Regions from separate parts of the Curtobacterium sp. AC268 genome, predicted to be linked through region 2. Evidence: predicted binding sites of a transcription regulator. Region 2 holds the regulator's gene; the other holds the start of a gene.
The links. The regulator HspR, encoded in region 2, represses chaperone genes until heat shock. The targets are predictions, from matches to a motif close to AAGTTGAGTCNNNNNGACTCAACTT.
Positions count from the first base shown of each region.

Region 1: a site for HspR is predicted at 1,857-1,881, ahead of ACZZ9K_RS10995 (Hsp20/alpha crystallin family protein). Genes of this name have one in related genera too.

Region 1 covers NZ_OZ409878.1:2,312,736-2,316,132, reverse strand. Annotated here, with positions in the region: gene ACZZ9K_RS11015 (MarR family winged helix-turn-helix transcriptional regulator) at 1-268, opposite strand, end outside; gene ACZZ9K_RS11010 (hypothetical protein) at 287-469, opposite strand; gene ACZZ9K_RS11005 (MarR family winged helix-turn-helix transcriptional regulator) at 540-1,001, opposite strand; gene ACZZ9K_RS11000 (alpha/beta fold hydrolase) at 1,052-1,795, shown strand; gene ACZZ9K_RS10995 (Hsp20/alpha crystallin family protein) at 1,905-2,348, shown strand; gene ACZZ9K_RS10990 (hypothetical protein) at 2,360-2,686, shown strand; gene ACZZ9K_RS10985 (manganese catalase) at 2,769-3,397, opposite strand, start outside.
Region 2 covers NZ_OZ409878.1:2,733,515-2,736,911, reverse strand. Annotated here, with positions in the region: gene ACZZ9K_RS13045 (Ig-like domain-containing protein) at 1-1,694, shown strand, start outside; gene ACZZ9K_RS13040 (heat shock protein transcriptional repressor HspR) at 1,761-2,171, opposite strand; gene ACZZ9K_RS13035 (DnaJ C-terminal domain-containing protein) at 2,297-3,301, opposite strand; gene ACZZ9K_RS13030 (nucleotide exchange factor GrpE) at 3,343-3,397, opposite strand, start outside.

The DNA of each region.
Region 1 (3,397 bases), 420 kb from region 2:
TCTTGGTGACCGAGGCGTTCGAGACGGCGAGCATCACGGCGAGGTCCTTCGGGCCCATCGTGCGGCCGTCCCGGTGTGCCTGGAGCATGTACCGGACGGCGAGGAACTCGTTCTTCGACAGGCCGCTCTCGATGCGGGCGGACTCGATCTGCTGGTCCTCGGCGTGCTGCAGGCGGAGCAGCGCGTCGACGGCGGTCTTCGCGACCCCGGACTCGGGTTCGCGGGCGTAGAGGTGGACGTGCTCTCGACGGACGACGGTCAACGGCATGGGGTCATGCGCTCCTTGCTAAACGGCAGGCGTGCTGAAGAAGTCCGCGTAGGACGGTTCGGAACGACCGGCGAGCAGCGAGGGGTCCTGGATGCGACGCTCGACGTAGGCGTCGATGATCGCCGGGTCGGTGAGACCGACGCGCGTGTGACTGCCACCGATCCGTGCCGTCCGAGGCATCCCGGAGTACGTGCTGTGCATGTCGTGTCCCGCCTTTCTTGCTTGCCGTGTGTCCCCTTCGGACGGCTGAACTCTTTCACAAAGTGAACGGTCAGTTCAACGAACCATTCGCACTGTGTACGTTTTGCGCGCCGAACGGTTCGGCGGAGCCCGTCAGGGTCGTGAGGAGCTGCAGGAGCGCCGCTCGTCGCGGCTCGTCGAGCGGTGCGAACAGGGAGTCGAGCACCCCCTCGGCGATGCGGTGTCCCTCGTCGAGCACCCGCCGACCGTCCTCGGTGATCGCGTGCTCGATCCGCCGACCCCGACCGGCGGTCCGGGTGATGAGCCCGCGGTCGAGCATCCGGTTCGCGAGGGTGCCGAAGGCCTGGTCGCTCTGGAACGTCGCGACGGCGAGGTCGTGCCCCGATGCGTGGGGCATCCGGTCGATGGCGCGCAGGGCGTCCCACTGCACGAGCGTCACGCCGAGGTCACGGAGGGCGGCGTCCATCGTGCGGTGGTTGCGGTACTGCGCCCGCTTGACGGCGTGGCCCAGGGCTTCGAGGTCGGTCGGCATGGTGCTACGGTATCAATACTCGTACATAAACATGTTGATACGGAGCACCCATGACCGACACCCACACCCGCACCGCGCTCGTCCTGCATGGCGGCGGCGGCCCCCGGACCGTCGCGCCGATCGTCGCGCACCTCGCACCCACCCTCCACGTCGTCGCCCCCACACACCCCGGGTGGGACGGTACCCCGCGCCCGGACGGGATCGACTCCGTCCCGGCCCTGGCGACCGCGTACCTCGAGCAGCTCGTCACCGCCGGAGAGCAGGACGTCGTGGTGGTCGGGTCCTCGATCGGCGGCTGGATCGCCCTCGAGATGGCCCTGCAGGCAGCTGGCGACGACCGGTACGCCGGGGTCGTCGGTGCTGTGGTCGACATCGACGGGGTGGGTGCGGTGGTCGAGGGCGAACCGATCGCCGACTTCTTCGCCCTCGATGCCCGCGGGCTGGCCGAGGTCGCCTGGCACGATCCCGCGCGGGGGTACCAGGACCCGGCGTCCGTCACCGAGGAACAGCGGGCGGCGCAGCGGTCGAACGGGCAGACCATGGCGGTGATCGCCGGCCGGTCGATGAGCGACCCGAGCCTGCTCGGTCGACTCGGGGCCGTACGGGTGCCGACGCTCGTGGTGTCCGGCGCGAGCGACCGGGTCGTGACCCCGGCGTACGGTCGTGCGGTCGCTGCGGCCGTGCCGGGTGCGGTGTTCGCCGAGGTCCCGGCGGCCGGGCACCTGCCTCACCTCGAGGCCCCCGACGCGACGTGGGCGGTCATCGACCCGTTCCTGGCGCCCCTGCTCGGCTGAGTTCTCGGCGTCCTCTGAGCGATCTCTTGGCACTCGCCAGAGTCGAGTGCTAAAACGGTGGCAGTTGAGTCGAGGGGACTCAACGAGAACCACGAAGGAGTTGATTTCGATGACGATGAACTTCGACCCGTTCCGCGAGCTCGACCGACTCGCGGGTTCGCTCCTCGGCACCGCAGCTGGTCCGCGCTCGATGCCGATGGACCTGTACCGCACCGGGGACCACTACGTCCTCGACGTCGACCTGCCCGGCATCGACCCGGGCTCCGTCGACATCGACGTGGACGGCTCCGTCCTGACCATCCGCGCCGAGCGCACCCTGGGCGCGCCCGAGGGCTCGCAGTGGCTCACGCGTGAGCGCCAGCCCGGCACGTTCGTCCGGCAGCTGACGCTCGGCGACGGCCTGGACGCCGAGCGCATCACCGCCGGGTACGACAACGGCGTGCTGAGCGTCACGATCCCCGTCAAGGAGTCCGCGAAGCCGCGCAAGATCGCCGTCACCGTCGGCGGCGCGTCCGAGCATCTCGCGGTCGGTTCCGGCGCCGCCGCCGAGTGAGGAGCTGAGCGATGACGTCCGTCCTGCTGAACGCGGTGGTCGCGGTCCTCGTCGTCACCGCGGCGCTCGCGCTGACGAGCCTGGACCGGCGCACCGCCGTGCTCCTCGGGGCCACCGGCAGCCTGACCGGCACGTTCCTGACCTGGGTCGCCGCGCCCCGGCTGTTCGAGCAGTCGCTCCTGGCGCCCTGGGTCGCGGCGGTCCTCGGCACGGCCCTGCTGATCGCGGGGTGGAGCGCGGTCCGCGCCTACTCGGGCATCTTCGAGGCACCACGCGACGAAGAACCCGAGACGGGGGCGCTGATGACCGTGGGCGGGTCCGCCCCGTCGGCGCGGTGACCACCTGACGGACAGGAGGCCCGGTGCACGTCGTGCGCCGGGCCTCCTGTCGTTCCGTCGGTCGCGTGGGCGACCGTCGGGACTACTCCTTGTTCAGCTTGTCCTGCACCAGGCCGGCCGTCTTCTCGACGACGTTCGGCAGCTCGGTGGTGCCGTAGAGCCGGACGTCGGGGTGCGTGGGCGGGGGCATCGGGACCGAGGTGGTCGGACCGTCGTGGTACGAGTACTCGCCCTTGCCGTCGAACGAGGGGCCGCTCGCCCACGGGCCGTTCTTCGCCTCGGCACCGTCGGAGAAGTTGAGGTACTGGTAGTTGACCTCCTGGTTCTCCTTCGACTGCGGGAAGTTGCTCGGCACGGGGAAGCCCTCGACGCCCTTCTCGCGCAGCTCGGCGGCGGCGGTCGCCCACATGTTCTGGTGCATGGTGTCGCGGGCGATGAGGAAGGACAGCAGGTCCCGCACGCCGTGGTCGTCGGTCATGTGGTAGATCCGGGCGGCCTGCACACGACCCTGCATCTCGGCGTTCTCGTTCGCCGTGAAGTCGGCGAGCAGGTTGCCGCTGGCGGTGATGTACGAGCCCTGCCAGGGGTTGCCGTTGCTGTCCACCGGACGGGCGCCCGCACCGGCGACGATCGCGTGCTGGACGTCGGTGCCGCCGACGATCGCGGCGACCGTGGGGTCGTCCTGCAGCGCGTCCTCGGTGATGCCGAGCG
Region 2 (3,397 bases):
CGATCCGCGTCCACACCGCCGCCGACGGCACCCAGACCCGCGGCGAGCGCACCCCGATCCCCCGCACCATCAAGATCGACGGACTGCAGCAGCAGAACACGTTCACGCCCGGCACCACCCACTTCGCCGGCAGTGCGACCGCCGGCGCCACCATCGTCGCGAAGGACACCACCTCGGGCGCCACCCTGTTCACGACCGAGGTCAGCGGGGCACGCAACGGGACCGGCACCTGGAACGCCGATGCCGACCTCGCCGACTCCGACCACGTGATCACCCTCACGCAGACGACGACCGACGGTCGGAAGAACGAGCTCCGCGACGTGCGGTTCTCGCCGGCGGCATCGGAGGCGCCGCAGGCGCCGACGGTCGTGCAGAAGGGGCGCGTCCTCGACGGGTCGTTCGTCGTGGCCGGTTCCGTCACTGAGGACGTCGACTCGGTCGTCGTGCAGGACGAAGCCGGCTCCACCATCGCCGACGCCAGCCTCGGCGAGACCGGCTACTCCGCTCGGCTCCCGCAGGACCGCGTCGGCTCCACGGTCTACGTCGTCGGACGCACTGCCGACGGCACCTCCTCGGCCCGCGTGCCCGTCGCGCTCGAGCAGCTGCCGATCGACCCGACTGCCGCCGCACCGTCCCTCCGGTCCGTGTTCGTCTACCCGGACGGGCGCGTCCAGGTGGTCGGGGAGCACGATGACGCTCCTGGGCTCTGGATCCTCGACGGCGACCGCGTCGTCGGTCACGTCACCAGCGCCGATGCGGTGTGGAGCTACACGATAGCCGCCGCCGCGACCGGCAAGCAGCTCGACATGGTCAACCTGGTCTTCGACGGCCGCGACTTCGTCGGGACGTCCGAGCGTGTGGCGCTCCCCCGCCTCCTGCAGGTCGACGGCATCGCCGACGACAACGCCTACGCGCCCGGTGCCCGCACGTTCTCCGGCAAGGCCGAGGCCGGCGCGACCGTCACCGCCACGGACCAGGACGGCCACCAGGTGTTCAGCGCCGAGGTCACCGGCTCACGCTCCGGCGTAGGCACGTGGAAGGCGGACGCGGACCTCACCAGCGCCAAGGGCTACGAGCTCACCTTCACCCAGACCACCGCGGACGGCCGCACCTCGGTCATGCGCGACATCGCGTTCGCCGCCGAAGACGACTCCGTCGCACCGGTCGTGGTCGAGACTCCCGAGATGAACGGCACCGCGACCGGGCCCCGCCCCACCTTCACCGGTACCGGCCAGGCCGGAGCCACGATCGAGATCCGCGGCACCACCCGCGTCGTCACGACCGCGAAGGTCAACGCTGACGGCAACTGGAGCGCCGAGTCGAACATCGACCTCGCCCGCGGTAGCTACGTCCTCACCGCGAAGCAGACCGCCCCCGGCAACGCCACCAGCGAAGCGCCCGTCCACTTCACCATCGCCGCCGCCGCGGCAGCGCCGATCGCGGTCACGTCTCCCGAGACGAACGGCACCGCGACCGGGCCCCGCCCCACCTTCACCGGTACCGGCCAGGCCGGAGCCACGATCGAGATCCGCGGCACCACCCGCGTCGTCACGACCGCGAAGGTCAACGCTGACGGCAACTGGAGCGCCGAGTCGAACATCGACCTCGCCCGCGGTAGCTACGTCCTCACCGCGAAGCAGACCGCCCCCGGCAACGCCACCAGCGAAGCGCCCGTCCACTTCACCATCAACTGAGCCCCGGCTCACAGAACGCCCCCGGTGACCAGATGGTCACCGGGGGCGTTCTGCGCTCTCCGACACTCAGCGCGGCCCGCGGTACAACACGATCTGCGTGTTCCGCTGCGGCCGCGACCCCGCCTTGAGCGAGATCGCCGCACCACTCGCGGTGGCTGCGAAGACCCGTGCGCCGGGCCGGTTGATGAGCTGGTCGGCCAGCGCCGACTCGAGTTCCCGCACCCGGTCGCGGAGCGCCTTGTTCTCGTTCTCCAGGTCGAGCACCCGCCGGATGCCCTCCAGCGACACCCCCTCGGAGCCGAGGCGCGCGATCTCGCGAAGCTGCACCACGTCGCGCATCGAGTAGCGCCGCGACCCACCCCGGGTGCGACCCGGCACGACGAGGCCGAGCCGGTCGTACTGCCGCAGCGTCTGCGGGTGCATCTCGGCGAGCTCCGCCGCGACCGCGATCGCGAAGACGGGCGAGTTCTCGTCCATGTCGGTCATGGCGCGTTCCTTTCCGTCGTCCGCGTGGGGTGGAAACCAGCCTGGAGGCTCGGGGTGGCTTCCTGACGGAGCCGCGCCGGGCCTCCAAGCCGGGTCTACTGCTGTGGTTGCGCCCGCTAGTCGCGCGCCTTGGCGAGGAGGTCCTCGCGGGGGTTCTCGTCGGGCAGCGCAGCCGCGAGTGCCTCGACTGCCTCGCGCTGCTTGTCCGACAGGTGCGACGGCACCGCGACCTGGACGGTCGCGAGCAGGTCGCCCGTGCCGTTCTTCGTCGTGACGCCGCGGCCCTTGACGCGCAGGACGCGACCCGACGGCGTGCCGGCGGCGACCTTGAGCTTCACGGGCGACCCGCCGAGCGTCGGGACCTCGATCGTCGCGCCGAGCGCTGCCTCGGTGAACGTCACGGGGACGTCCACACGCAGGTTGAGCCCGTCGCGCTCGAACACCGGGTGCTTCCGCACCGACACGGCGACCACGAGGTCACCGGCCTCACCACCGTCGGGCGAGGGCTCGCCGCGGCCGCGCAGACGGATCTTCTGGCCGTCGGCGACACCCGCTGGGATGCGAACGTTCACCGGTCGGCCGTTGCCCTGCGACAGCTTGACGGTGTCACCGGCGATCGCCGTCGTGAAGTCGAGGGTCGTCGACGCCGTGACGTCGCGGCCCTTCGTCGGCCCACCGAAGCCGCGGTAGCCGCCGGAGGTCTGGCCGAAGCCACCACCCCCACCGAACATCCCGCCGAGGATGTCCTCGAAACCGCCGGCACCGCCAGGGCCGCTCTGGCCGAAGCGGACGCGCTGTCCGCCACCGCCCTGCTGCCCGAACATCCCGCCGAAGACGTCCTCGAACCCGCCCTGGCCCCCGCCGCCCGCCGTGAAGCGGGCGCCGGAGCCCATGGCACGAACCTGGTCGTACTCCTGGCGCTGCTCCTTGTCGGAGAGCACCGAGTACGCCTCGCTGATCTCCTTGAAGCGGTTCTCGGCGGCGGCGTCACCCGGGTTGGAGTCCGGGTGGAACTGCCGCGCGAGCTTGCGGTACGTCTTCTTCAGCTCGGCGTCGGAGGCGTCCTTGGACACGCCGAGGACCTTGTAGAAGTCCTTGTCGAACCAATCCTGACTGGCCATGGATCACCTGCCTTCTTCTGTCGTCACCGTGGGGACCCGGCTCAGGCCGGGACCGCCACCGCGACCTTGGCCGCGCGGAGGACCCGCTCACCGAGC